DNA from 4 places in the Pseudochelatococcus lubricantis genome. Region 3 is predicted to be linked to each of the others. Evidence: riboswitches for the same ligand, from Rfam matches in the RefSeq annotation. Region 3 holds a riboswitch; each other region holds the start of a gene.
What was found. Region 3 has a riboswitch for cobalamin ahead of ACFFJ7_RS09050 (TonB-dependent receptor plug domain-containing protein). Riboswitches for the same ligand answer to the same signal wherever they lie in the genome.
Positions count from the first base shown of each region.

Region 1: another riboswitch for cobalamin. It lies ahead of ACFFJ7_RS18560 (DUF1852 domain-containing protein); the one in region 3 lies ahead of ACFFJ7_RS09050 (TonB-dependent receptor plug domain-containing protein).
Region 2: another riboswitch for cobalamin. It lies ahead of metE (5-methyltetrahydropteroyltriglutamate--homocysteine S-methyltransferase); the one in region 3 lies ahead of ACFFJ7_RS09050 (TonB-dependent receptor plug domain-containing protein).
Region 4: another riboswitch for cobalamin. It lies ahead of ACFFJ7_RS11065 (CbtB domain-containing protein); the one in region 3 lies ahead of ACFFJ7_RS09050 (TonB-dependent receptor plug domain-containing protein).

Region 1 covers NZ_JBHLXC010000015.1:114,128-121,301, forward strand. The annotation lists gene ACFFJ7_RS18550 (MBL fold metallo-hydrolase) at 1-839, opposite strand, end outside; gene ACFFJ7_RS18555 (LysR family transcriptional regulator) at 942-1,901, shown strand; cobalamin riboswitch at 2,433-2,648, shown strand; gene ACFFJ7_RS18560 (DUF1852 domain-containing protein) at 2,903-3,886, shown strand; gene ACFFJ7_RS18565 (methionine synthase) at 3,914-4,942, shown strand; partial or broken gene ACFFJ7_RS18570 (flavin reductase family protein) at 5,129-5,230, shown strand; gene ACFFJ7_RS18575 (AAA family ATPase) at 5,320-6,474, opposite strand; gene ACFFJ7_RS18580 (LysR family transcriptional regulator) at 6,736-7,174, opposite strand, start outside.
Region 2 covers NZ_JBHLXC010000024.1:102,528-109,701, reverse strand. The annotation lists gene ACFFJ7_RS19700 (DUF2948 family protein) at 1-31, shown strand, start outside; gene hisD (histidinol dehydrogenase) at 15-1,307, shown strand; gene ACFFJ7_RS19690 (UPF0262 family protein) at 1,363-1,851, shown strand; gene ACFFJ7_RS19685 (arsenate reductase ArsC) at 1,853-2,299, shown strand; cobalamin riboswitch at 2,354-2,601, shown strand; gene metE (5-methyltetrahydropteroyltriglutamate--homocysteine S-methyltransferase) at 2,716-5,088, shown strand; gene ACFFJ7_RS19675 (aminotransferase class IV) at 5,089-5,880, opposite strand; gene ACFFJ7_RS19670 (anthranilate synthase component I family protein) at 5,877-7,174, opposite strand, start outside.
Region 3 covers NZ_JBHLXC010000002.1:1,370,305-1,377,478, reverse strand. The annotation lists gene ACFFJ7_RS09065 (ABC transporter ATP-binding protein) at 1-545, opposite strand, end outside; gene ACFFJ7_RS09060 (FecCD family ABC transporter permease) at 548-1,552, opposite strand; gene ACFFJ7_RS09055 (ABC transporter substrate-binding protein) at 1,549-2,415, opposite strand; gene ACFFJ7_RS09050 (TonB-dependent receptor plug domain-containing protein) at 2,475-4,430, opposite strand; cobalamin riboswitch at 4,564-4,752, opposite strand; gene ACFFJ7_RS09045 (DNA translocase FtsK) at 5,101-7,174, shown strand, end outside.
Region 4 covers NZ_JBHLXC010000006.1:42,262-49,435, forward strand. The annotation lists gene ACFFJ7_RS11050 (DUF1576 domain-containing protein) at 1-907, opposite strand, end outside; gene ACFFJ7_RS11055 (TM2 domain-containing protein) at 965-1,270, opposite strand; gene ACFFJ7_RS11060 (histidine phosphatase family protein) at 1,487-2,053, opposite strand; cobalamin riboswitch at 2,117-2,261, shown strand; gene ACFFJ7_RS11065 (CbtB domain-containing protein) at 2,293-2,502, shown strand; gene ACFFJ7_RS11070 (CbtA family protein) at 2,520-3,248, shown strand; gene galE (UDP-glucose 4-epimerase GalE) at 3,756-4,901, opposite strand; gene ACFFJ7_RS11080 (response regulator transcription factor) at 5,186-5,707, opposite strand; gene ACFFJ7_RS11085 (sugar transferase) at 6,531-7,174, shown strand, end outside.

The DNA of each region.
Region 1 (7,174 bases), on a different contig from region 3:
GCGCGGCTCGCTGCGGCCTGCTTCTGGTCGACATCGAACTCGATGCTGACGTCCGGCCGGTCGAACTGCAGCACGTCGCCATGAACGATGTCGCCCCAGAACACAATCTTCTCGCCCTTGCTCTCCACCACGATGGAGCTGTGACCCGGCGTGTGACCCGCGCGCAGCACGGAAGCGAAGCCCGGGATCGGGGCTTCGTTGTCACCGAAGGTCTCAAGCCGCCCGGCCGCGACATAGGGGCTGACGCTCTGCTCCGCCTGCGCGATATGCGGACCCAGCACGGGATCGGCCTTGGCGGCGGCATCCGCCTGCAGCCAGAACTCCACCTCGCGACGGTTCACATGGGCGACCGCATTCTCGAACACACGTTTTCCGTCCACGGTCAGGCCGCCGGAATGGTCCGAATGGATGTGCGTCAGGATGACATCATCGATCTGCGCCGCCGTGTAGCCCGCCGCCTCGATGTTGGCCACAAGTTTGCCAAGGGACGGGCCGAGCAGGGTTCCGGTCCCCGCGTCGATGAGCGCGAGCCTGTCGCCGGTGTTGACCAGATAAGCGTTGACGGAAACTTCGGTCGGGTTCGGCTGGAAATAGCCGGCAAGGATCGCCTCCGCCTCGCTCTCCTCGATGTTCTCGTAAAGCCGTGCCAGCGGCAGTTCGACGGTGCCGTCTGAGAGCGCGGTGATTTCATAGTCGCCGAGCTTTATCCGATAATAGCCGGGGGCCTGCGTGCCGACGACCGGCGCCCTCGCGACGGCGGCGAGCGGCAGGCTGGCGACGGTGCCGGCGGCGAGTGCCATACCGGCGGACATTTTCAGAAGGGAACGACGGGTTTGCATGGTGTCTCCGGAGGTTTCTGCGGGACGATCCCGGACCGGGCCTTGATCTGACCCGGCACAGACATATGTGCCCCGGTACCAGCAATCAAATCGATACGGATCATGACCACTATCGGCCATTTCAATCTGCGCTCGTTCGATCTCAACCTGCTCGTCGCCTTCGATGCGCTGATGGCGGAGAGGAGCGTGACGAAGGCGGCGCAGCGTCTGAAAATCGGACAGCCGGCGATGAGCCATTCGCTGTCGACACTGCGCGCCCTGCTACAGGATGAGCTGTTCATCCGCGTCGGACAGGTCATGCAGCCGACGGCCAGGGCGCTCAGCCTCGCTGTTCCGGTGCGGCAGGCGCTGAGGCAGGCGCAACTGGCGCTGACGGGCGGGGACGTCTTCGATCCCGCGACGGAAGAGCGGACCTTCCGGATCGCCATGACCCCGGAAGTCGAATTGCTGCTGATCCCGGATCTAACAGCCCGCCTGCGGCGGCTGGCGCCGGGCATCAGCGTGCTGGCGCGGATCTTTCCTTACGACTCGATCGACCCGCCGATGGACGACGGCAGCATCGACCTCGCCATCGGATGCACCTATTCGAGGACGAGCCGGCGCCTGTTCGAGACGCTCTACGACGTCGATCTCGCCTGCTGTTACAATCCGGCGCTGCTCCCGCTCCATCATCCCGTTGCGCTGGAGACCTATCTTTCGGCCGATCACGCTGTGATTTCCCAGAGCGAGAGCCTGCAGGGCTGCATCAAGGAGGCGCTGGAGATCGCAGGCGTCGAGCTGAACGTGGTGACGGCCGCATCCGGGTTCATGTCGGTGCTTGCGGCAGCACAGGTGAGCCCGGTGATCGCCACGGTGCCGCGGCGCATTGCCGACCGCTACGGCTCCCTGCTTGGGCTCGAAGTCAGCCCGGTGCCGGTTCCGCTGACGCTGCCGCCCGTGAACATGGTCTGGGCCAGCCACACCGATAACGACCCGGCAAACGCGTGGTTGAGACAGCAGGTGCGCATCAGCATGACCGGCGCAGAAACCATCGATGAGCAGAAAATGTGCGAAGTTGCTTGACCATCGGCGCGACGAAAAAGGATGGAGAGCGGATGTTCGCTGCTGTACGATCGAATGCTTTCCCTGACGATCCGGTGCGCTCTATCCCGGATCGATTGCGGCTTGCGCGTCGGCTTTTCATCCGGTCAATGGAGAAAATGCGGCCGCTGACCGCACGTCCCCCTTACGGCGCGCTCAAGGCCCTATTCACATCGGATCGGTCGAGAGAGATCGAGGATGCATGCCAAGCATGTCGATGAACTCCTTGGCATTTCGGCCAAAGAGCGCAGACGCTGGAGCAAGGACGGACGCTTGCCGGCGTCCGGCCATCTCTCATCGAACCGTACTGAGCGGCGATTTACACTGCGAATTTTTTCAGTCGTGAAATCGACAGGCTGAGGCGCGACCCCGCTCAGATCACCAGATGGCGTAAAGACGACGACGAGGCATCACGAGAAAACGGTCACGAACGGCGAATGTCGTAAAATTTGTCGCGCGATCAGGATATATAAAGACATCTTTATATGCTATTGACTTTGTGTGGCGATTGCAGGATTGTGTGCGTGCCTAGGTTCCCCGGTCGTTGCCTGCAACGCGCCGGGGCTAAGAGGGAAGTCGGTGCTCCGTGTCATTTCGGAAAAGCCGGCGCTGCCCCCGCAACTGTAAGCGGTGAGCTGATGTCCAGCATGTCACTGGGGTAAAACCCGGGAAGACGGACAGAAGCAACGACCCGTGAGCCAGGAGACCTGCCTTGGCGAAATAACGTCCACGGGCGGGGTGTCCCGGTGTGCCGTAGCGGAGGCAGCACCATTGCGGCCTTGCTATGTGTCCGCTGACCCATGCCCCCAACTCACTGGGGCACTTCATGTCTCAAACGCAATTCCAGTCGCCATCCCTGGCGTGTCACCTGCCGCTTGTCGGCACAACAAGTGCGTCGGCGAAGGGCACGCATTGGTTGTTTGGGTCAATGCCAAGACGAAAGACCGAGACAACCGGACCGGTAATTGGGACGCCAGAACACGATGACTAACGACTTCAAATTTGCAATTAAGAGCGTTCCGTTTAACGAGGACTATCGCCCCTCGGACAACACGCGCATAACGACCAACTTTGCCAACCTGGCCAGAGGCGAGAACCGGCAGGAGAACCTGCGTAACGCCCTGAGGATGATCGACAATCGCTTTAATGCTCTGGCGCATTGGGATAACCCCCAAAGCGATCGCTATTCCGTCGAACTTGAAATCATTTCCGTCGAGATGAGTATCGTTGGTGAGGCCGCCGGCGACGCCTTCCCTCTGATTGAGATACTCAAAACGACCATTGTTGATCGAAAGTCCGGTGAACGCATTGACGGTATTGTCGGGAATAACTTCTCGTCCTATGTGCGGGACTACGACTTCAGCGTGGTGCTGCCAGCGCACAACAAAGACCAGCTCAAATTCAGCATTCCTGTTGACTTTGGCGATCTGCATGGAAACCTGTTCAAGAATTTCCTGGGTTCGGAGACGTACAAGTCGCATTTCAGCAAGCCGCCCGTCATCTGCATAAGTGCTTCGACCAGCAAGACATATCACCGGACTGAAAATCATCACCCCATTATGGGCGCCGAATACCGGCAGAACGAGTGCTCGTCGACCGATAAGTACTTCGAAAAGATGGGGATGCAGGTTCGTTATTTCATGCCGTCGGGTAGCGTTGCACCCTTGGCTTTCTATTTTATCGGCGACCTGCTTGGCGACTACACCAATCTGGAGCTGATCGGCACCATCAGCACGATGGAGACGTTTCAGAGAATTTACCGCCCCGAAATCTACAATGCGAACGCTGTCGCAGGAGCATGCTACCGGCCAAATCTGAAGCACCAGGACTATTCACTGACCCGCATCGTCTATGATCGAGACGAACGCAATCGGCTGGCCGTGGAGCAGGGCAAGTTCACCGAAGAACACTTCATCAAGCCGTACAAGACCGTTCTCGATCAATGGTCTGCCAACTACGCCGCCTGATCGACACGGAATATAGGGTCGCCAATCATGAAAACACTCCTTCCCACATCGACCGCTGGCAGTCTGCCCAAGCCGTCCTGGCTTGCCCAACCCGAAAAACTCTGGTCGCCCTGGAAGTTGCAGGACGATGAACTGGTCGAGGGCAAACAGGATGCCTTGCGCTTGTCCCTCGCCGATCAGCAGCAGGCCGGCATCGATATCGTCAGCGATGGCGAACAGACGCGCCAGCACTTCGTCACGACGTTTATCGAGCATCTCGATGGCGTTGATTTCGAAAAGCGCGAGACCGTCAGAATTCGCAACCGCTACGATGCGAGCGTACCCACCGTCGTTGGCGCCGTGTCACGGCCAAAGCCGGTTTTTGTGGAGGACGCCAAGTTTCTGCGTCGGCAGACCACGCAACCGATCAAATGGGCGCTGCCAGGCCCCATGACCATGATCGATACGCTTTATGACGCCCACTATAAGAGCCGTGAGAAGCTGGCCTGGGAATTTGCCAAAATCCTCAATGAGGAGGCCAGGGAACTGGAAGCGGCTGGTGTCGATATCATCCAGTTTGACGAGCCCGCATTCAACGTTTTCTTCGACGACGTGAATGACTGGGGCGTTGCCACCCTCGAAAGGGCTATTGAAGGGCTCAACTGTGAGACCGCCGTGCACATTTGCTACGGCTACGGCATCAAGGCCAACACGGATTGGAAAAATACTCTGGGGTCGGAATGGCGGCAGTATGAAGAGTCTTTCCCCAAGCTGCAACAATCCAACATCGACCTTATCTCGCTGGAATGTCACAATTCTCACGTTCCGATGGATCTGATTGAGCTCATTCGCGGCAAGAAGGTGATGGTCGGGGCCATCGACGTGGCCACCAATAATGTTGAAACACCTGAAGAAGTCGCTGAGACCCTGCGTAAAGCACTTCGGTTTGTGGATGCCGACAAGCTCTATCCCTGCACGAACTGCGGCATGGCCCCGCTATCTCGGAAAGTGGCGACAGGAAAACTCAAGGCCTTGAGTGCGGGCGCTGAAATCGTCCGGAAGGAACTCTCAGCCTAGTGCGCGTTCCGATCAGATGGAATCATCTGATCGATGAGAATTCGCTCCGAACAAGGAATCTAGAATCTGTCCTGTTTCAATGTAAACAGGACAGATTCTAGTATCGGGCATTGCGCGCTCGAAAGGACCCGGCGCGCGGACATTGGTTCGTGCGCATGCAATATGACGGTGGCCGCACGCGGCTACGGCTTTACCGCCTCGGCCGTCTGCAGCGTCAGCGACATGCCGGCTACACTTCTCGTCTGTATCAATCGTGCAAGTTCGAGTTTTCCGGCGTTTGAGAACGACGAAAAGGCAACGCTGCTTTACTGCATGCGCCGCTATCTCAACGGCTAATCGATACGACCGAAAGGTGACACCATCGGGCGATCATTTTGTCACCGTTTGGGCCAGACCCAGCTCGGTGCATCCAGGTGGGGCGCGTGGGTCTCCCCGAAACTCTTCTCCAAGCGAATTTCGCTCACCTCCCCCTCATGTCCGATGGCGCGGATCAGCGCATCGCTGTGGCTGACGAGGACGATCTGACCAACACGGGATGCCGCCACGACAAGGCGTGCCAGCGCGGGCATCAGCGAGGGGTGGAGGCTCGCCTCCGGTTCGTTCAGAACCATCAGCTCGGGCGGACGTGGCGACAGAAGCGCTGCAACGAGCAAAAGGAAGCGCAGCGTCCCGTCCGAAAGTTCGGCAGCCCCAAGTGGTCGCAGGAGACCCGGCTGGTGCAAAAGTACGCCACCGTAATGGTCGTCAGCCTCGGTGGCGAGGCTGGAGCCCGGAAACGCGTGCTCGATCGCCGCATCCAGCGCATCGCGGTCGCCGATCGCTCTAATGGTTGCAATCGCAGCAGCCAGGTCTGCCCCATCGCCCGCCAGCACCGGGGTATAGGTCATGACCTGGCGACGGCGCGCAGGCGCCGCGGGATCGGTGCGCAGGGCATCGTAGAAGCGCCAGTCCCGCATGCGCTCTCGCATGGCAAGCAGCTCGGCCCCGTCCGCCGGATCGGCGCAGTGAGTCACCATCGAGTCGAATGGCGACAGGTCATGCGTAATCTCGCGCCACACGTGGCTGTGGGCGGTCCGCAGCCGAACGAGTGCCCCACGGCGCTCGGCGAACACCGCTACGGGGCGAAGCGTCTCTCCCGTCCACATCGCCTCGATCTTGATCGCGGGGTCGAGCGGGAACGGATTCTCGGGACTGGGCATTCCCAAGTCTATCGCGTAGCCGAAGTCCTCGCCACCGAAGCCGAGCTTGAGGGAGACTGGTCCCTTGCGTACCGTTCCCTGAACGGGATTGATACCCGCACGTACGCTTCGGCTTATCGCCTCCGGTCCCGCCCAAAGTGTCGAGCGCAGCCCACCCTCTGAAGCCAGTCTCCCCACGAGCCGCCCCTGCGCCGTCTCGGCCAACAGATGAAGCGCGCGGTAGAGAGTGGTCTTCCCGGTGCCATTCGCGCCGGTAACGACCGTCAGGCTGCCCAGCGGAACCACGAGGTCGCGCAACGAGCGGTAGCCCGATACGGCCAATGTCGTGATCAATTGACGCCTCCATCTCGGCTATGATCTGTCCCAGGATCGGTCAAATATCACCATTTCAACTGTAGAGTGAGACCGATATCACCTTGCTTGATCGAGTGGCCGATGCTTGCAGGTTCATCTTCCGCTCCGGGACGCGATCAGAGCTATCCGGAGAGCGGATTGGGGTCGGGAATGCCGGTTTCGGACTGCAACGTCAGTGTTGGTACTTGTAGATGGAACATGACGGATCGGCTGCCTGAAGAGCGCGCGTAATGAGCGGACTTATGCCGCGCCATCCCGGGCCTCTTCCGCCAACCATTCCAGCAGTGCCGTAATGGCCTTGCGGCTGCGCGCCCGCGGCATGACAGCCGCTTGTAGACCGCCTTCCACGGAAACAAAACCGAGAGGTGCGATCAGACGGCGGGTGGCAAGATCCTGCTCGACGAGACGGCGTTCGGCCAGCGCAACGCCCAGGCCCGCCGCTGCCGCCTCAAGCGCCAGGAAGTGGTGTGCATATTCGACATCGTGCTCCGCGTGGAGGGTCTCGCCAGCACGCAGCATCCATTCGCGCCAGCTCTGCGGCACGCCTGCCTGCAGCAGGCGCACAGGGGCAATCCATTCCTCACCGATCTTGCGCAGCGGATAATCCGGTGCGCAGACCGGGCCGTAGGCTGTATTGCCCAGCGAAAAGCTCTGAAAATCCGGTGACGGGCTTCGGAGC
Region 2 (7,174 bases), on a different contig from region 3:
TGACGGAGGATCGGATGCCGGTAAGACTTGACGCGCGCGACGAGGGGTTCGAAGTCGCCTTCCGGGCGCTTCTCGCGGCCAAGCGCGAGGTTGCCGAGGATGTCGACGCCGTTGTCCGCGATATCATCGCCGATGTGGCGGCGCGCGGCGACCGGGCCGTGATCGACTATACGGCCCGTTTCGACGGGCTTGCGCTCGATCCGGCGCGCCTGCGCGTCAGCGAGGACGAGATCGACGCCGCGCTCGCCGATTCCCCGCGCGAGGCACTGGCGGCGCTGGAAGTGGCGCGTGCGCGGATAGAAACATATCACCGGCGTCAGAAACCGGCGGACGAGCGCTTCACCGACGAGGCGGGCGTGACGGCGGGCTGGCGCTGGACGGCCATCGAATCGGTCGGGCTCTATGTGCCGGGCGGCACCGCGAGCTACCCTTCGTCCGTGCTGATGAACGCCGTGCCGGCGCAGGTGGCCGGCGTGCCGCGCATCGTCATGGCGGTGCCGATGCCGGGCGGCGCCGTCAACCCGTTGGTGCTGGCGGCGGCGCGCATCGCGGGCGTCGACGAGATCTATCGTGTCGGCGGCGCGCAGGCTGTGGCGGCGCTGGCGCACGGCACGCAGACGATCGCGCCCGTCGCCAAGATCGTTGGGCCCGGCAATGCCTTTGTCGCGGCGGCGAAGCGGCGCGTGTTCGGCCTCGTCGGCATCGACATGATCGCCGGCCCGTCCGAGGTGCTGATTCTCGCGGACAGGAACGCCAATCCCGAATGGGTGGCGGCGGACCTGCTGGCGCAGGCGGAGCACGACACGGCCGCGCAGTCCATCCTCATCACCGACAGCGCGGCACTGGCGGACGCGGTCGCTGCCGCCGTCGAGGGCCATCTCGTGACGCTGCCGCGCGAAAAGATCGCCCGCCAGAGCTGGGAGGATTACGGCGCGATCGTTCTGGTGCCGTCGCTCGGCGAGGCTATCGGCCTCGTCGACCGCATCGCGCCGGAGCATCTCGAAATCGTCGCGGACGACGCCGAGGCGCTGGCCGGGGCAGTACGCAACGCGGGTGCAATCTTCCTCGGGCAGTATACGCCGGAGGCCGTCGGCGACTATGTGGGCGGCCCCAACCACGTGCTGCCCACGGCCCGTTCCGCCCGCTTCGCGTCGGGGCTTGGTGTGCTCGATTTCCTCAAGCGCACCTCCATCCTGCATTGCACGGCGGATGCCCTGCGGGCCGTCGGGCCGGCGGCGATCGCACTGGGCGAGACGGAGGGCCTGCAGGCGCATGCGCGTTCCGTCAGCATCCGCCTCAATCTTTGACAACACGAAATGATGCGGGGCGGGATGGGGCACTCACAAACCGAAAGGTCAAGTCGTGACAAGCGCCGGTGATGACAAGCGCTGCCGTCTCGTGTCCGTGACGCTGGACGAGGCCTCGCTCGGGCGGGGCAATCCCGATCAGGAGCACGAGCGCGCCGTCGCCATCTGGGATATTCTTGAAGAAAACCATTTTACCGTCGCCGGCCACGAGGGTGGTCCGTATGCGCTCCGCATCGCGCTGGTCGACCGCAAGCTGGCGCTGGAGATACGCGAGGCGGAAGGCGCGCATGTCGTTTCGCATTTCCTGTCGCTGACGCCGTTCCGGCGCGTGATCAAGGACTACGAGCTTATCTGCGAAAGCTATTACGCCGCCATTCGCACGGCCACGCCGTCGCAGATCGAGGCCATCGACATGGGGCGGCGCGGCATGCACGACGAGGCGTCGGAGCTGCTGCGCGAACGGCTGGCGGGCAAGCTCGACGTCGATTTCGACACGGCACGCCGGCTGTTCACGCTGCTGTTCGCCTTGCACTGGAAGGGCTGACATGGCCGACGGAACGGCGGGGCGTCGCATCCAGTCCGTGCTGTTCATGTGCGCCCTGAACGCGGTGCGTTCGCCCATGGCGGAGGGCATCGCCCGCCACTATTTCGGGCGCTCGCTTTACGTCGCCTCGGCCGGCGTGCGGCCGGACGAGATCGACCCCTTCACTGTCGCTGTCATGGACGAGATCGGCATCGACCTTGCCGGCCACCGCCCCCAGTCGCTGGAGGAGCTGGAGGATACCGGCTTCGATCTCATCGTCACCCTTTCCCCCGAGGCGCATCACCGGGCGATGGAACTGACCCGAACCATGGCCGCCGCGGTGGAGTATTGGCCGACCTTCGATCCCACCGCCGTGCAGGGATCGCGCGACCAGCGCCTCGATGCCTACCGTTCCGTGCGCGACGGGCTCCGGAAACGTATCGTCGAGCGCTTCAGCAGCCAGAAGTAAAACAATGATATAAACATATCTTTATATATATGCTTGACCGCCGATCCCGATCTGTCATAGTGCGACGGTCGTGGTTCTTCGCCCTGCCGTCGGCGGCGGCGAAGCCAAGAGGGAATCCGGTGCAGGGCGTGGCCGCGGGAGCGGCCGCGATCCGATTCCGGAGCTGCACCCCGCAACTGTCGGCGGCGAGCGCCCGTCCAATTCGTGTCACTGATGGTGGCATTCTTGCCACATCCATCGGGAAGGCCGGACGGGTGCGCTGACCCGCGAGCCAGGAGACCTGCCACGATGCATGAACGTCCTCGGGCGGGGTCCCCGGTGGTCGCCTGTCGTGGCGCGTCCCCGGAGTGGACCCGGGGCGGCGTCCGCGTGCGTCCGCTCGGCCTTTTGCCCCCCATTTCAAGGGGTTATAGCCGATGTCTTTGTCTCATACGTCTTCGTCTCCCAATCCGCCTTCTGTGCCCACCGCCACCCTCGGCGTGCCGCGCATAGGCCCCCGCCGCGAGCTGAAGACGGCGCTCGAAGCCTTCTGGTCCGGCAAGATCGGGCAGGAAGCCCTGCTCGAAACCGCCGCCGGCCTGCGCGTCGCCAACTGGGCGCGCCAGCACGCGGCCGGCATCGCGCACATTCCGTCGAACGATTTTTCCCTTTACGACCAGGTTCTTGACACCGCCGTCGCCGTCGGCGCCATTCCCGCCGCCTATGGCTGGAAGGGCGGTCCGGTGTCGCTGGAAACCTACTTCGCGCTCGCCCGCGGCACCGAGGGCGACGTCGAAGCCTGCGCCGTTCACGGCCATGCGCATGGTTCGACATCCGGCTTGCCGGCTCTGGAAATGACGAAATGGTTCGACACCAACTACCACTATCTCGTCCCGGAGTTTTCGCGCGGCCAGGAGTTCGCGCTCGCCTCTACCAAGATCATCGACGAGTTTCGCGAGGCAGCGGCACTCGGATACCGCACGCGCCCGGTGCTGATCGGCCCGGTCACCTTCCTGAAGCTCGGCAAGAGCCGCGATGAAGCCTTTGATACGCTTTCGCTTTTGCCTGGCCTGCTGCCCGTCTACACGGAAATCCTGCGCCGCCTCGCCGCCCACGGCGCCGACTGGGTGCAGATCGACGAGCCAGTGCTCTCGCTCGATCTCGACGACGCGACCCGCGCCGCCATCGCCTCCGCCTATGGCATGTTCGCCCGCGCCGTGTCGGGCCTGAAGATCCAGCTCACCAGCTATTTCGGCGCGCTTGGGGACAACCGCGCGACGGCGCTGTCGCTGCCGGTCGCCGGCCTGCATCTCGATCTCGCCCGGGCGCCCGGGCAGCTCGATGCCTTGCTGGCGGAGGCGCCGGCGGGGCTGGTGCTGTCGCTCGGCGTGATCGATGGCCGTAACGTCTGGCGCGCCAACCTGCCGGCGATCCTCGACCGCATCGAGCCCGTCGCGGCAAGGCGGGGCACCGATCATCTCATCGTTTCGGCCTCCTGCTCGCTGCTGCACGTGCCGTACGACCTCACGCTTGAAACCGGCCTCGACGCGGAACTGAAGGGCTGGCTGGCTTTCGCCGCCCAGAAGCTCGACGAGTTGTCGATCCTGGGCCGTGCGCTGGCGCAGGGGCGCGATGCCGTGAAGGATGAGCTTGCCGCCTCCGCCGCTGCCGCGCGGACGCGCGCCGCGTCGGCGCGCATCCACAACCCGGCGGTCGCCACCCGCCTCGCAGCGGTGAAGCCGGAGGACACACGCCGCGCCCACCCGTTCAGCGAAAGGCGCGAGGCGCAGCGGGAGGCGCTCAATCTGCCGCGCTTCCCCACGACCACCATCGGCTCCTTCCCGCAGACGAGCGAGGTGCGCAAGGCGCGCGCCGCCCACACGCGCGGCGAACTGGACGGCGCGGGCTATGACGCCTTCCTGCGCAAGGAAACGGCGGCCACCGTCCGCTGGCAGGACGAGATCGGCCTCGACGTGCTCGTGCACGGCGAGTTCGAGCGCAACGACATGGTGCAGTATTTCGGCGAGCTGCTCGACGGCTACGCCTTCACCCGCAATGGCTGGGTGCAGAGCTACGGCTCGCGCTGCGTGCGTCCGCCCGTCATTTTCGGCGATGTCTCGCGCCCACAGCCGATGTCGGTGGAGTGGATCGCCTACGCCCAGTCGCTGACCGACAAGCCTGTGAAGGGCATGCTGACCGGCCCTGTCACCATGCTGCAATGGTCCTTCGTGCGCGACGACATCCTGCGTGCCGACGTCTGCCGCCAGATCGCGCTGGCGCTGCGCGACGAGGTGGCGGACCTGGAGGCCGCCGGAATCCGCGTTATCCAGATCGACGAGCCGGCGATTCGCGAGGGACTGCCGTTGCGCAAGGCGGACTGGAAGCATTACCTCGACTGGGCGGTGGAGAGCTTCCGGCTCACGTCGTCCGGCGTGCGGGACGAAACGCAGATCCATACGCACATGTGCTACTCGGAGTTCAACGACATCATCGACGCCATCGGGGCCATGGATGCCGACGTGATCTCCATCGAGACCTCGCGCTCGAAGATGGAACTGCTCGACGCCTTTATAACCTACCGCTATCCCAACGAAATCGGGCCGGGCGTCTATGACATCCACTCGCCGCGCGTGCCGTCCGTCGCGGAGATGGTGGAACTGCTGGAGAAGGCCTGCCAGCGTCTTGCCGCCGACCAGATCTGGGTCAACCCGGATTGCGGCCTGAAGACTCGCAAGTGGGAGGAGGTGCGCCCGGCGCTCGTCAACCTCGTCGCGGCCGCGCGCATCCTGCGCGAAGAAGCGGCGGGCTGATCAGCCGAACAGCGCCCTGGCGAGTCTCGATGCACCGGGGCCGCTGGCGGGCAGATCCTTGCCCGCCAACGCCTTCACGGCGCGGATGCCGAGGCTGCTGGTCAGCACGATCTCGTCCGCGTTCAGCAGATCGTCGACGGTCAGGGAGGCCTCACGCCCCCCGGTTTCCAGAATGCGCGCGCGCGTGATGCCGGGCAGCGCGCCTTCCGCCACCGGCGGCGTGAGCCAAACGCCGCCGATCAGCGCGAACACATTCGCGGCACTCGCTTCCGCGATCCGTCCCGCAGTATTCAGCAGCAGGGCGTCGTCCGCGCCGCAATCGCGCGCTTCGAGGCGGGCGATGATGTTGTCGAGGCAGTTGGTGCTCTTGATGCCGGCGACCGGCGAATGCTCGTTGCGGCGGGTGCGGCTGGCGACAATGACGTGTGCGGTAGCAGCCTGTGGCGATGCCGGGAAGGCCGTTATCAGCAACGTGGGATCGGGCGCATCGGGTGGCAGAAGCCCGCGCGGGCCGGAGCCGCGCGTGAAGGTGAGGCGCAGCGAGCCCGCCTGCAGTGCGTTGGCCGCGATGACGGCGGCGACGGCGGCCGCGACATCGACAGCGGGCAGCGGCAGGCCGATCACCGCCGCGCCGTGCGCCAAGCGCGCCAGATGGCGTTCGAGGTGAGCGGCTTCGCCGTTCGTGACGCGGATCGTCTCATAGAGGCCATCGCCGAGCAGAAAGCCCCTGTCCGTGACGGAGAGCGCGTGCCGGGTGCCGTCGAGCAACGATCCGTTCAGCCAGCCGATCACGATATCTCCCCGGTCAGTGCCTGCAGCAGCGGGCGCATCTTCAGCAATGCTTCCTCATACTCGCCTGCGGGAAGCGAATCGGCGACAATGCCGCCGCCCGCCTGTGCGATCAGTGTGTCCCGGTGGCGCACAAGCGTGCGGATGGCGATGCTGCTGTCCATGGCGCCATCGAAGCCGATATGGACGACGGAGCCGAAGCAGACGCCGCGCTGCCGCCGCTCCAGCTCCGCGATGATCTCCATGGCCCGGATTTTTGGTGCCCCCGTGATCGAACCGCCGGGAAAACATACGCGCAGCAGGTCCACCGCATCGCGCCCCGCATGCAGCCGCCCGGTGACGGCGGAAACGAGGTGATGCACGGAGGCAAAGGTTTCCAGCTCCATCAGCGCGGGCGCGGCAACGCTGCCCAGCTCGCAGATGCGGCCGAGATCGTTGCGCATGAGATCCACGATCATCAGGTTTTCGGCCCGGTCCTTGACGCTTGTCCGGAGCGCCGCCGCGAGTTCGGCGTCCCGGATGGGATCGGGATCCCGCCGCATGGTGCCCTTGATAGGCCGGGTTTCGACATGGCCCTCGCGGTCGAGCGCCAGAAAACGCTCCGGTGAGGCGGAAAGAACGCTCGTTTCCGGGCCGCAGCGGAGGAAGGCGGCGAAGGGCGCGGGGCTGATGGACCGCAGCCGCCGGTAGAGCATGAAATCGTCGAGGCCCGCCGGCCGGGAAGCAAGCCGGCGCTGGGTGAGGTTCGCCTGAAAGATGTCGCCGGCGTGGATGTAGTCGACGACCCGGGCGACCGCCCGTTCGGCGTCGGCGCGCGATTGCTCCTCCCGCCATGCGCCACGCACCGACCAGTCGAGGGGCGGGAGTGCCGCGCCCTGGGTGAGCCGCTGCAGGACATGCGCCTCGCGCGCCCGTGCCCGTGCCTCCCGCCGGGTAGGGTCGGTTTCCGGCTGGCCGGTACTGATGAGGAAGGCCCTGCGCGCGCTGTGATCGAACGCGATGACGCAGTCATAGAGCCCGATGACCATCTCCGGCACGGAAAAGGGATCGGCGGGCAGGGGCGGAAAGCGATCGGCGTGCCGGCCCATTTCATAGGCGAGATAGCCAACCGCGCCGCCGCGGAAAGGCACGGCCGGGTGAGCTTCGAAGCCGCCGCGCAGACGGGAGAGCGCCTGTTGCAGCACGGCGAACGGATCGCCGTCGACCTGCGCGCCGTCGACCTGCACGCCACGCTCATCGGCAGTGATGACCGAGAACGGCTCGACGGCGAGATAGGAAAAGCGGCTGCGCACATCAC
Region 3 (7,174 bases):
GCCTCCGCCATGCGGCGCAGCAGGCCAAGCACGAGCAGTTGCTGGCGAGGGTCGAGCGCGGCGATGGGCTCGTCCGCGAGCAGGACGGGCGCCTCGACCGCCAGCGCCCGCGCTAGCAGCACACGCATGCGCTCCCCGCCGGAAAGCGTGTCGACGTCGCGTCCACGCAGATGCGCCGTGGCGGTGGCATCGAGCGCGCGCGCGACGGCATCGCCGTCACGGCGGGGATCGGCGAAGTGGGGCAGGCGGCCGAGACGCACCAGCGCCTCGACGGAGAGGTTCCAGTGCGCCGGCCCTGTCTGCGGCAGGTAGGCGATCAGCCGCGCGCGCTCCTTCGGGTCGATGGTGCCGACCGGCTGCCCGTCGACCAGCACCGTGCCTTCGTCGGCCGGGACAAGCCCGGCGAGCACGCGCAGCAGCGTCGATTTTCCCGCGCCGTTGCAGCCGATCAGGCCGACCAGCTGGCCGCGCGGCAGCGAGAGATCGATGCCCCGCAGGACGGGCACACCCTTGAGCGACAATCGGAGATGTCCGGTCACGATCATCGTCAGGCCTCTCCCCGCAGGCGCCGCAGGAGCAGGAACAGGAAGGGCGCGCCGACAAGGGCCGTGACCACGCCGAGATTGAGTTCCGGCTGTGTGGGCAGCAGGCGCAGCAGAATGTCCGCGCCGAGCGTCAGGATGGCGCCGACGAAGCCCGCCGCCGGCAGCACGCGGCCGGGTTCACGGCCGGCGAGGGGGCGCGCCAGATGCGGTGCCACGAGGCCGACGAAGCCGATCATGCCCGTCACCGCCACCGCGCTGCCCACCGCGAGCGCCGTGCCGAGGATGAGCCGGATGCGCAGCCATCGCAGGTTGAAGCCAAGACTTTGCGCCACGTCCTCCCCGAGGCTCAGCGCATCGAGAGCCCGGCCGGCGGTCAGCAGCAGCCACCACCCGGGCGCTGCCGGCACGAGCACGAGGGCGATATCGGCAAGGCTGCGGTCGGCGAGCGATCCCATCAGCCAGAACACGATCTCAAGCGCCGCGTAGGGGTTGGGCGACAGGTTGAGCGCCAGCGACGTCAGCGCGCCCGCGAGGCTGTTGATGGCGACGCCCGCCAGCACCAGCGCCATCGTGCCCAGTCCCCGGCCGGCGAGCGCGAACAGGATGACGCTGGCCGCCGCCGCGCCCGCCATGCCGCCGAGCGGCAGGGCGAAGACGAAAACGCCGGTGAGCCCGGCATAGAACATGACCACCGCCCCCAGCGCCGCCGCGCCCGAGATGCCCATCACGCCCGGTTCCGCAAGAGGATTGCGCAACAGCCCCTGCATGGCAGCGCCGGCGAGCCCGAGGCCGAAGCCGGTGGCGGCACCGAGCAGCGCGCGCGGCAGACGCAGTTCGACGAGGATCAGCGACGCAAGGCTGTCCCGGCCGTGGACGAAGTCGGCCGCGGCCGCGAAAACGTCGAGCCGCGTCTCGCCGACCGCCGTCGATAGCGCCGTCAGCAGCGCCGCGACCATCGCCAGCGCCGCGACGGTCTGCCGGTGAGTGAGCGGCCGCAGGGTGCTCATGGCGTTTTCCCCTGCAGCGCGCGGCGCAGATAGGCCACGGCCTCCACGGTGCCAGGGCCGGCGCAGGTCCACAGCCGCGACGGCATGTCGACGGTCCGCATCGCGCCGCGCCGGGCAAGCGCCACAAGCGCGGGATGGCGCGGCGCCTGCGTGGCGAGCGCGGGGGCGCCCTCGTTGTCGGTATCGACGATGAGGATATCGGGCGGGCGGATCAGGATCGCCTCCAGCGGCATCCGCCCATAGCCGACAATGCCGGCCTGCGCGGCGAGATTGACGAGGCCTGCTTCCGCGAGCACGCTGTCGATCAGCGTTCCCGCGCCGACGGCGATGTTGTTCGCCTGCAGGACGAGCGCCGTGGCCGGGGGCAGGGGCAATTCCCGCCGGAGGCCGGCGAGCCGCCCGTTCATGAGGTGCACCTCCCGCTCGGCGGCCTCTGGCCGGCCGATGCGACTGGCCACGCCGCGCACCTGGGCGGCGATCGCCTCGAACGTCGTCGGCACATCGAGCACCGCGAGCGGAACGCCGAGGCGGCGCAGCATGGAGAGCGTCGCCGGCGCCGAGAACGCGCTCGCGAACACAAGATCGGGAGCGAGCGCCATCACCTCCTCCGCCCGCCCGCGGTTGACGGGAAACGCGGCGGCCTGCGTCGCTATCGTACTGTTGCGCGCATCTCGCGAGAGATAACTGAGCGAAGCGATGTCGGCAGGATCGGCGAGCCGCAGCAGCAATTCATCCGCGCACATATTGATGGACACGAAACGGGCGGCGCGGGCACCGGGAGCGTAGCAAAAGACGGACAGCAGCAGACCCGCGAGGCCGCAGGCCGCACCCGCCGCACTCTTTCGCGTTCGCCGATCCTTCATGGATTGCCGTTGCCCATCGTGTTGCCGCCAAGGCTCCTGCCGTCGGGACGCTCGCCGCGTCACGGCGGCGTGAAGCGCAGGCCGGCATAGACGCCGAGCCCCGGCCGCAGGAAGCCGACCGGGTTTTCATAGCGGCGGTCGAACAGGTTGTCGACGCGCGCGAACAGCACCGTGCTGTCGGCGGCCTTGTAGTCGACGGCGACGTTGACGGTCGCATATCCCGACGTGCGCAGGCGCGGGATGGAGAAATCGCGGTTGCCGTCCACCCACGCACCAACATAAAGCGCGGTCGCGGAAAGCCCCAGCTTCTCCGTCGCCTGCCAGCGCGCGGTGAAGCTCGCCTTGTGCCGGGGGCGGCGCAGCAGCTCCTGCCGCGCAACGTCATCACGCGCGAGGGTGAAAGTATAGTCCGCGCGCAGGTCGACCGCCGGCGTCAGCGCCACCGCCGCGAAGGCTTCCACGCCCCGCGTCGTCGCCTTGCCCACGTTCTCGTAGGACGTGAAATCCGTGTTGGTGTTGATGAGATTGTCGATATCGTTGTGGAAATACGTGGCGCCGATCAGCACGCGCTCTCCGGCAAGCGGTTGCTCGAAGCCGATATCGTAGCCGGTGCTTTCCTCCGGCCGCAGATCCGGATTGCCGTAGAAGTTGTAGAGCGGGCGCGAATCCATGAAGCGCTGGCTCAGGGTAGGGGCCTTGAACCCCGTGCCGACGCTCGCCTTCAAGCGCGTTTCCAGCACCGGCAGCGTGAAGGTGGGGGCGATGCGCCAGGTGGTGTGGGCACCGAAATCGTCGTTGTCGTCGTGGCGAATGTTGGCGGCGAAGGCAAGGCGGTCGAAAATCTTCCCCTGCCATTCGATGAATCCCGCGCTGTTGCCGGCAGACGCCGTAAGGCTGGCGTCGTCGAAGCGTTCGCGTTCGTGCTGGAGCCCAAGGATGAGCTTGTGATCGGGCGCGACGACGACATCCGCGCGCCAGTCGTAGATCGTCCGCTCGCCGAGATACTCCGTCACGCTGCCGGGGCCGAACGCGGTCGCGGGCTCCGTGCTCTCGCGGTCCTCGTTGGCGTAGCCGATGCCAAAGGTGTTGGTGATGCGCCCGTCCCACAGCGACCACACGCCCTCCGCACGGGTTACGAAGCGTTGGTTGCGCTGTTCGCTGCGGGCGGCGTTCGGAGCGCCGGGCCAACCTCCGTCGGTCGTGTTCTTCAGCAGCGCGTCGCTGTAGCGGCCGACGACGGACAGGCGAAAATTGTCGGTGACCGCGAAGCCGAGCCGCGTGGCGAAACTCCAGTTGTCATAAAAGTCGTCGTTGATGCGCTGGCCGGGTGGCACCAGTTCCGGCGGCGTCACCGGCGTCGCCTCCGTCCGCAGGTGAGCGGCGGAGAAGAAATAGTCGAACCGCTCGCCGCCGCCGGACAGGCTCGCGCTCTGGTTGAAGGTGCCTGCCGAACCGCCTTCGAGCATGAGCGCCGCCTTTGGCGGCCCCTTGCCGGCCTTCGTCGTGATGCTGATCACCCCCCCGAGTGCATCCGCGCCGTACAGGCCGCTCTGCGGGCCGCGCAGCACCTCGATGCGCGCGACGTCGGCTGTCGCCAGATGGCTGAAATCGAACACGCCATTCGGCGTCGACGGATCATTGACCGGCACGCCGTCGACCAGCACCTTCACGTGGTTGGCGTTGGTGCCGCGCAGGAAAACGGATGCCTGCCCACCGGGACCACCGGTCTGCACCATGTTCAGGCCGGGAACCGTGGCGAGCGCGTCCGCGAGCGTGCGCCGCTGGTCGCGGGCTATCTCCTGCTCCGTGATGACCGTCACCGCCGAGCCGACCTGCGCCACCGGCGTCGGTACGGCGGTCGCGGTCACCGTGATCTCGTCAAGCATCATTGCATCCGCCTGCCGGGCGTGCACCGGGTCGGCCTGCATGGCGAGCGCCGCCAGCGCCGGCGGAACGGAAAACAGAAAAGCGACGCGCAGCGCATGCGCCGTCGACAGGCGGAGGGGAGGGAACAAGACAGAACCTCTTCGGGCAACGCCGGCCCGGAGGCAGCGCACGTCAGGTGGCACGTCACCGCGACAAGACACACCCGCCCGCCCGAAGACGAGAACGGCAAGCCCGCACCGGCACACCCCGACCGATGGTCCGCTGTGACCACGTCCGACGGCAGGTCTCCTGGCTCGCGGTTGACGCCTGCACCGCCTTCCCGGACCGAAATCCAGTGGCCTCGTGGCGCAAGCCTGCCGCTCACAGTTGCGGGGGCAGCCGCAGTATCACGCATCGCGCTCACTGCGTTCCCTTTTCATCCTCGGAAGGAACCGTCACGATGAAGCTACACTTTGCACGCACCGCTGTCAAAAACCCGCCGCAATTGTCAACACCGGAACCTTTCTCCTGGCGGTGACAGGCATGATATCGTCATATATGACATATATCTGGAGAAAATGACATATGATTCGAAAAATAGATCGCATTCGCCATAGGAGCGACGCAACCGTCGCCTCGCTCGCATCGCGCTTCGCCGGCTTAACGTTAATCGTCGCGCCAGAGTTAATCCCGGTTTAACCGCCTGGGGACTACACTTGGCTCGAATCAAGCCAATTTGCGAGTTCTGCCCGAAACATGCGAACCATCCGAAGGACCTCGTCCCACGCTGAGGATATTTCCGATGCGTTGCGCCGCTTCATGGTGCAGCGTGCTGTCGAACTGGCCGGCCTTTTCCTGCTCGCGTTCATCGGTGCATCGGTTCTGGCGCTGATGACGTGGTCGGTTGAGGACCCGAGCCTGACCCACGCCACGGACGGGCGGGTCGCCAACATGCTGGGCATGCCGGGGGCCATCTTCGCCGATCTCATCATGCAGATATTCGGCCTCGGCTCCGTCGCGCTGCTGCTGCCGTGCGCGGTCTGGGCCATCCGGCTCGTGGGGCGGCGGCCGCTGCCGCGTCCGGCGCTGCGCATCGGCCTTTGGCTGGTGGGAACGGGCGCTGCCTCGGCGGTCGCGAGCGCGCTGCCGGAAACCGCCCGCTGGCCGCTGCCGTCCGGACTTGGCGGTGTGGTCGGCGATGCGCTGCTGTTCGGCGGCCACGGCCTGGCCGGCACGGGCGGCATCGGCGGCGTGATCGTCGGGCTCTTCTATGCCGCTACCGCCATTCTCGCGCTTTCTGCGGCCTCTGGCTTCGGCCTCGCGCAAGCCGCGCGCTCTCCGTCCCCCGAGTCTCCTTACGATATGCCGGCCGCGGATGACGACGGCCGCGACGAGCCGGGCTGGGGGATCGTCTCGCTGGGCGCCGTCATCCATGGCCTGATGACGCTGCGCACGGCACTCGCACGTCGCTTCCGCAAGCCCGACCCGCTGCGTGACGGGCGCGAGCCCGCCGAAGGGCTGGCAGCGCACCCGGCGCGGGAGCCCGTGTTCGGCGACGATTACGACTTTGCCGAGTCGTACGCCACGCACCAGCCGCAGGCTGTGCACCAGGCACCCGCGCAGAACTTTCCGCAAGGCTATCCACAGGCCGCGCCCGCATTTACCGGCGACGGGAGCATCGAGGCGGCAGGGGACATTCCGCCCGAAATCGCCGCCTTCGCACCCACGCGCGGGCGCCCGTCGCGCGTCCACATGCCGGCGGCGCCCGTTCCCGCCGCCGTTCTTCCGCAACCGCCGGAGCCGATTGCTGCGCCGCCGTCTTTCGACGCCCCTCTGGGCGCTCCCGAAGGCGCAGTTTCGGCCGACGGCACTCCGGCATGGCGCAAGCCGTTCCAGTTGCCGCCGAATGTGCGCTTCACCCGCAGCACGGACCGCGAGCTGGCCGCGCGCCAGCGCGTCGCGACGGACGGCATGATGGCTGGCGAGATGACGGCGGACAGCCTGGCGGCGGACAACGCGGCGCATGACTTCGCACCCGCCGACGAGGCGGCGTTCGCCGGCTATCCCGAGGATCGGCGCGAAGCCGATGCGTTCGCGCCCTTCGCAGGCGAGGCGGATGCCGGGGAAGAGCATGCCGACGACCGCTGGGCGGAGGATGCGCAAGCCAGCGTCGACCCGCATGACGACGATATCGCGGATATCGACGCGGCGGAGGAACACGACAGCGCATCACTGGACGCGGAATTCGCCGCCGGGCACGAAGCGCCGCCGGTGTTTCTGCGGCATACGGCGCGCCCATCCGCGCTGGCGCCCTCCAATGACGACGACCCGTATGCGCCGCCGCCGCCCGTCGTGGCACGACCGGCCCCGCGCCCGGCAGGCGAGGGGGCCGGCAGGCCCCTCCAGCCGCGCGTGAATGCCGCAGCCGTGGGAGCAACGGCCGGCGCAGCGATGGTCCGTACCGCCGCCGCGGCGCCTACGCACGCGCCGTCCGCCGGTGTGACGACACGGCGCGTGCCGCAGGCGGTCGCGCCCTCCGGCGAGTATCAGATGCCGCCGCTTTCCGTGCTCGCGATTCCAGCGGGGCCGAAGGACACGATCTCCGAGGATGCGCTGGAACAGAACGCCGCCCTGCTCGAAAGCACGCTGGAAGACTTCGGCGTGCGCGGCGACATCATCCACGTGCGCCCCGGCCCGGTGGTCACGCTCTATGAGCTGGAGCCCGCGCCCGGCACGAAGTCCTCGCGCGTCATCTCGCTCGCCGACGACATTGCCCGCTCCATGAGCGCGGTGTCCGCGCGCGTGGCGGTGGTCGCGGGCCGCAACGCCATCGGTATCGAGCTGCCGAACGCCCGGCGCGAAACCGTGTTCCTGCGCGAGCTGCTGGCCTCGG
Region 4 (7,174 bases), on a different contig from region 3:
ACATCAGGCCGGTCATGCCCATATTGACGAACGTCGGCCCGATGCCGACGCGGGCGATGAAATCGGTCGGCGACTGGCCGGAAAGCCTGAGCAGGGCGCCGAGCTTCCCGAAGGATTGCCTGTCGATAAAGTATCCGAAGGCGATCATCGAGGCGAAGACGAGCGCGAGGAAAGCGCCCAGGATGCGGTTGTTGCCCGTTGTCCAGATCATGACTGGCTCGGGGACGAAGCCGTATGACTTGTACACTGCCACGACCACCGTGCCGATGACGCCCGCCACAAAGCCGACATTATAGAGCGAAAAGCCCATATGAGCATTGAAAAGCTGCGCTGCAACGGCCGGCAGGACGAAGCCCATCAGCAGGGAGGTTGCGATGCCGAGCGGAATACTTGCTGTCAGCGAAAGGGACGAGCTGAAAACGATCTCGGAAAAGACGGGGGCCAACGCCGCGCCGAAGAACGCGGTGTTGATATGCTTCGAGAAAGGTTCTTTCCTGAACCTCGCATAAAGATAAACTCCCGCGACGACGAGCCAGACGTTCAGCAGGTTCTTGCCGAAGAGCGCGAAGCCGAGCACCAGAAACAGGCAGGCGACGGACGCGCCGCCGATGTTCGCGTCACAAAGCCGGTAGACGAAACTCACGAGCAGCGTCAGCAGGCCCGCGTTGACGAACGCCGCCCCCATGCCGCCCACGCCGATATAATCGGTGATCAACGTATCCCGCGCCGTCACGATCCTGATGAGACCATCAAATATCTCGGCAGGCCCCGATACGGCAAAGCCGAACAGGATGAAGGCGAGCGCGTAGGCACGGACAATGGCGAGCATCTGGCCGTCCGAAAGCCGGAGCGCGGCATCGGTTTGCGACCCCGGCTCCATGTCGCCGCCTGTTTGCCTCGCATTCATGATCGGTTGCCCCTGGAATGCTGTCACGATCCCCTCCACGCCGGCCTGACGTCCGATCTACTGCGATGCGGTCAGGCTCCCGCCATGCGCCGCAGCCTGCCGGGTGTATTTCTGGCGCAACTGCTCCCGCTTCTCCCTTGCCATGCCGCTTATCAGAAAAACGTCGAAGAGCGTCCACAACAACCCGATGATGCAAATATTCAGGACGATCTGCAGGATCGCGCTTTTTGGGCGGCCGAGGTAAAACCTGTGCGCGGATAGCAAGCCGAGGAAGAACCACAGCAGGTAGGCGACGATGAGGTTCGGCCCCTCGTTTTGAACTTGCATTTCAACGACGAGGCGGTCTTGCGGGCTGAGTGACATGAGATATTCCTGAACCATATGGAATCGTCCGCACAATAGCATGGCGGGCGCTCCCCGAGGGACCTTCTACCCGAGAAACGTCGCCGGACGAGCGTTAAAACGCTGTTGAATGCAGCGGCTTTCCCCGGCATCGTGGCGCGTGCTTTTCAAACGTCGGTCAGCCTCTCGACCATTTCTACGTTTCGCTGAAACGTAGCAATGGTCTATCGCTTCGCTTCAGAGAAGCGCGAGCGGTAACGCCCGCAGCGTCCATCGGCGGCCGTCGTGCCGCAGGTCGGTGACCGACAACGGCCCGGCGTCGAGCCGCCAGAAGCAGGCGGCCGGCGCGCCGAGTGCATGCAGCGCCGCCGCGCGGGCCACTGCCGGATGGGTGACGGCGATGACACTCCCCCCCGTGCAGGCCGCATCCAGCCACGCGCCGACACGGCGGATCAGGGCCGAGACCGATTCGCCGCCGTGGGGGGCGTCGTCCGGATCGCCGAGCCAGGCGGCCACCGCCGCCGGTGTCTCGGCCGCGATCCCGGCGATGCTGCGGCCGCGCCAGAGCCCGAAGTCGCAGTCGTCGAGCCCGGCAATCGCCTCGGCGTCGAGCCCGAGCGCGGCCGCGGTCTGCCTGGTGCGCCGCTCCTGGCCGGACAGCGCACGATCGGCGCGCGGCAGGCGCCCGGCGAGTGTTGCTGCAAGGGTTTCCGCTGCCGTTTCCAGCTCCTCGTCCATGGGGAAACGGCCAGCGCGTGTCGCGGCTGTGGCGGCGTGGCAGAGCAGGGTGAGGCGTGTGGTCATGGTCCGGCATTCCGAGGCAGGCGCACCGCCCGGTTTCATATACATCAGGCGGGCGCGGGTTTCGTTGACTTGAGCATGAGGGAAGGTCATTATCCGGTATCGCTGGGAACGGGAAGTCGGTGGAAATCCGGCATGGTCGCGCCACTGTGACCGGCCGCGCGTATTGCGCGACCGGAAGTCAGACCCCGTTCCGGCATGATCTGAACCCGATCGGGACGCGCCATCCCAGAGGAGCTACGATGACCGATTTTACACATTTTCCGTCCGCCAAACCGGCGGTGATTCCCGTCAGCGAAATTCTGCCCTGGGCGGTCTTTGCCGGCCTGCTGTCGCTGCTGGCCATCTATTTCATCGGCGCGGAGCAGGGCGCGGTGGCGCTGTTCCAGGGCGAGTTCATCCACGAGTTTGTGCATGACGGCCGACACCTCCTCGGCTTTCCCTGCCACTGACGCCCGGAGTCGACATCATGGTCAGAACCCTGCTGGTGCGGGGCATGCTCGTCGGTCTTCTGGCGGGTGTGCTTGGTTTCGTTTTCGCGTATCTCGTCGGCGAGCCGCCGGTGGACGCGGCCATCGCCATTGAGGAGAGCGCGGCCGCCGCCGCCGGCGGAGCGTCCGGCGACGAGCCGGAGGTCGTCAGCCGGCTGGTGCAAAGCACACTCGGCCTGTTGACGGCGCTTGCGGTGTTCGGCGCCGCGCTCGGCGGCATTTTCGGGCTGGCCTTCGCCTATGCGCAGGGCAGGCTCGGACGGATCGGTCCGCGCGGCACGGCGGCCTTCCTCGCCGTTGCCGGCTTCATCTCCCTCGTGCTGGTTCCCCAGATCAAATATCCGGCAAACCCGCCGGCCGTGGGCAGCCCGGACACCATCGACATCCGCACCGGGCTCTACTTCACACTCATCCTGCTGTCGGTCGTCGCCGCTCTCGCTGCTCTCGCCATCGGCCGCCGCCTCGTGGCGCAGTACGGCACGTGGAACGCCGCGCTCATCGGCGGCGGCGTTTATGTGGTGGCCATGGCCCTGGCGATGTTCGTCATGCCGACCATCAACGAGGTGCCGGCCGAATTCGCGCCCGCCGTGCTGTGGGATTTCCGCGTCGCCACCATCGGCCTGCAGGTGGTGCTGTGGACGACGCTGGGTGTCGCCTTTGGCCTTCTGTCCAGCCGGCAGACGTCCGCAGCGAGCCGCAGCGGATGAAAGCCGGCGCCGCTGCAAACCGCATGGCGGCGCGGCGGCTCCGGCCGTGTCGCCGTCTGGCTGTGGCGCTTCTGGCTGCGTGGCTTCCGCTCCTCGCTGCCGCCCCGCCCGCGCTGGCGCACCGCAGGACCGCCGGGCCGACCGATGGAATCGCCATCGCTGGCATTTCCCATGGCGAGATGGCCATCCTCGATGCCCATCGTCGCGCTATCGTCGCCCGGGCGGCACGCAAGCCGCTGGCCGACGAGACGTTCTGGCGCGTGCTGAACTACGCCCGGATCCAGCATGCGTTCTGCCTGTGGGGGCTGGCGCCGGGCAGCGTCGCCGACGAGGAGAGCCCGTTCAACGAATGCTCGCACGCCTATCTCGCCGCGGCCAAGGATCTTCTGGTCCGCATGCGGGCCATGCCCGACATGGATGCCGCGACTCGCGCCCTGGGCGAGCGGGTCGATCGAGACCTGCTGCTTGCCGGCGCCCTTGAGGTATGCTCCTACAGCGCCGATACCTTCAACACTGCGGATGTGATCCGCCCGCGGTGGGCGCAGATGACCGTGCACCCGCCGACACTGATGGCGTTCGGCGGGCTCGCGGCCGCAGGTGTGGGGATGACAGCGGCGATGACATGGCGCCGGCGGTTTCGCTGGCGTAGCCTAGAGGGTTGAGGCTCTGCCAGCGCCATGCATCCGCGCACATCCTGTCGATGTCGCGCTCGGCCTTCCAGCCCAGCAGGCGGTTGGCGAAAGCGGGATCGGCGTAGCATTCAGCGACGTCCCCTTGCCGCCGCGCCACGAAGCGAAGCGGAATGTGCCTGTTGCTCGCGCGCTCGAAAGCATGCACGACTTCCAGCACGCTGAGGCCATACCCCGTGCCCAGATTCGCGGCGATGAAACGGCCCGTCGTCGCGAGATGCTCCAGCGCGGCAACATGCCCTTCTGCCAGATCCATGACGTGGATATAGTCGCGCACGCCGGTGCCGTCCCGGGTCGGATAGTCGGTGCCGAATACGTTCAGCTCATTCCGGTTTCCAACGGCCACCTGCGCGATGTAGGGGAGCAGATTGCCGGGCACACCACGAGGATCCTCGCCGATCAGGCCGCTTTCGTGGGCGCCTATCGGGTTGAAGTACCGTAGCAGGGCGATCCGCCAGCCCGGTTCGGCATGTGCGAGATCGGTGAGAATGTCCTCCGCGGCGACCTTCGTTCGCCCATAGGGGTTCGCGGGCCTGCGCGGAAAGTCTTCGCGTATCGGCACGGTCGCGGCTTCGCCGTAAACCGTCGCGGAGGATGAAAACACCAGCGTGCGCACGTTGGCGCGGCGCATCGCGGCGAGCAGGGCGAGGGTGCCGGCCACGTTCACGTCATAATACTGCAGGGGCTGCGCTACGGAGTCGCCCACGGCCTTCAAGGCGGCAAGGTGGATGACCGCGGCGAATGTGTTGTGTGCGAAGGCCGTGTCCAGCTGCCTCGCGTCGCGGATGTCGGCATGGATGAACAGGGGCCGCAGACCGGCTAGCCGTTCCAGCCGCTCGATCACGGCGCTGCTGGAATTGGTCAGGTTGTCGTAGATGACGGGCCTCAACCCCGCCCGCACCAGTGCTTCGCAGATGTGAGCGCCGATGAAGCCGGCACCGCCTGTCACAAGAATGTTCGACATCGTTGACATGCCATATTTCTCCATAAGCACTCCGGAGAACGGGCCGAACAGAGGGAGGGGGGCTCGCGGACGCCCGGGAGCCCCGCAATACGGAATGGCCTGCCGGATAGCCGGCAGTTCCGCCGTCGCCAGGCTTCCGGTGCATCAGGCTGTATTTATGGTGCAATGATGGTTATATCGAAATATTGAATAACCAGAAATAAGCGCGAATTTTATTATTGAAATGCAACTTTAACGAGAATATCGGATTTGAAATACATGCTTCGCAGCAACGATGCGTCTTTTCAGATAAGCAGCTGCCCTCTGGCCCGCAAAACCCACATTGCAGCTTCAAAACGGTTGCGGACGTTTAGTTTTCGCAATATAGACTTGACGTGGCATTTGACAGTCGGTTCTGCTATATCGAGTTCTCTTGCGATATACTTGTTTGACTGTCCTTCGGACAAAAGTTCCAGAACGGCAATCTCGCGTGGAGAAAGCAGGGACCGCGTATCGACATTTTCGTGCGAAATGCCGCTTTCCCTGAGGATTTTTTGCAGCTCCGCGTCGCTATGGGCGTCGTGGCTTGTGTCTCCTGCCGGCGCATGCGCGGAAATATGCTGTATCAATAGTTTGTCGTTCAAAGTATTGATAGTCGAATATTCCTCTTCGTTTCTTGCCTGTGTTGCTTCTTTTGTATCGGAGGTTGCCTCCGAAGACATTGCGATGACAACCAGCCCGGAGTTTTCTTCCTCCTTCGGCGAATGGAAGCCCATCTGCAACAGCCCCGCATTCTCCGGAACTGAAGTTGCACCTGAGAGTTTCATTTATGCACCTCACACGTATTTTCACACGCGATGGGTCTTATTGTCAGACGGAGTTGTGCTCGACACGTCTGAAGCGATCAGCTATCCCCCTCAGATCACGTCATTTGCGGCTACTAGGAGGATGACATTGCATCCTATTTACAGAACAGGATGCATGTCAAACATTTTCATGCAAATAATGATCAATCGCTTTACCAAGCTTTATTGTATGTAAATTTTTTAACATAAAAAGAAAAAAATTGAGCATGAACGATATATCGAAAAATAAATAAATATATATTTGTAAATTTCAAATTCATAATTTAATATTTATGTAATTTTTAATTAATTTAATATTTTTATACTTATTTACATAATAAATTTTATAAATATAATTTATTATTTATAATGTTATATTATAATTTCTTAGTGAGTTCTTGATTAAATTCATTAATTAAACACGAAACGAAATATGGCTGTTTGCGGTTTCCGGAAGGTGTCAGTCTCTGGCAACGCCGCGCTTACTTTGAATCATGTCCGCAGTTCCGGTCTTTGGACGTTGTCGAATAAAGTTCTCTTGAAACCTGCCCGGTCAGGCCCAGACGGGGCGTCAGAAATGCCATAGAACTTATCGGTTGGTGAAGCAAGACGTTCATCTATACCTCTTCAGGGTTAACCCTCCATGATAGTTGAACCACAACCGGCTATTTCAGTATCAATGCGTGAGAGGCATTCTTTGCCGCGCCCACGGCGTGAGCAAAAGAATGACAGAGCTGTCAATCGGATAGCGGATCCCGCTTTGCCGAGCATGCTGGGCACGTTTGTGTGGCGTGAGGAGATGGCCATGGCTCATCGCATCAACAAGATTCCCGGGAACGCGGATTATTCCATCTCGGTTGGCGACAAGCATCGAACGCGGGCGCTGGACAACTTTCGGGACGCGATAAAACGCGCCTTCGATCTTATCGGAAGTATCGCGCTGATTTTTCTGGCATTTCCATTGCTTTTCGTTGTCGGCCTGCTTGTGGCGACAGACGGAGGGCCGGTATTCTATCGTCACTCCCGCGTGGGGCGCTGCGGCCGAATGTTCGGTTGTTGGAAGTTTCGTACCATGATCCTCGACGCGGAGGCCTGCCTGGGCGAATACTTGTCTTATCATCCGGAAGCTGCCCGGGAGTGGGAGCGCGAACAGAAACTGGCCTTCGATCCACGGATCACATCTGTCGGCCGGTTTCTGCGTCAGTCGAGCCTCGATGAACTGCCGCAATTGTTCAATGTACTGTCCGGAGACATGAGCCTTGTCGGACCACGACCTGTCACGCAAGCTGAAATGAAGCATTACGGCCCGGTAGCGCCGCTTTACATGAGCGTACGCCCGGGTATAACCGGGTTGTGGCAGGTGAGCGGGCGCAACGACGTCGGCTATAACGAGCGGGTGGCGCTCGATAAGCACTATATCCTGAACCACCATGTATTGCTCGATCTGTT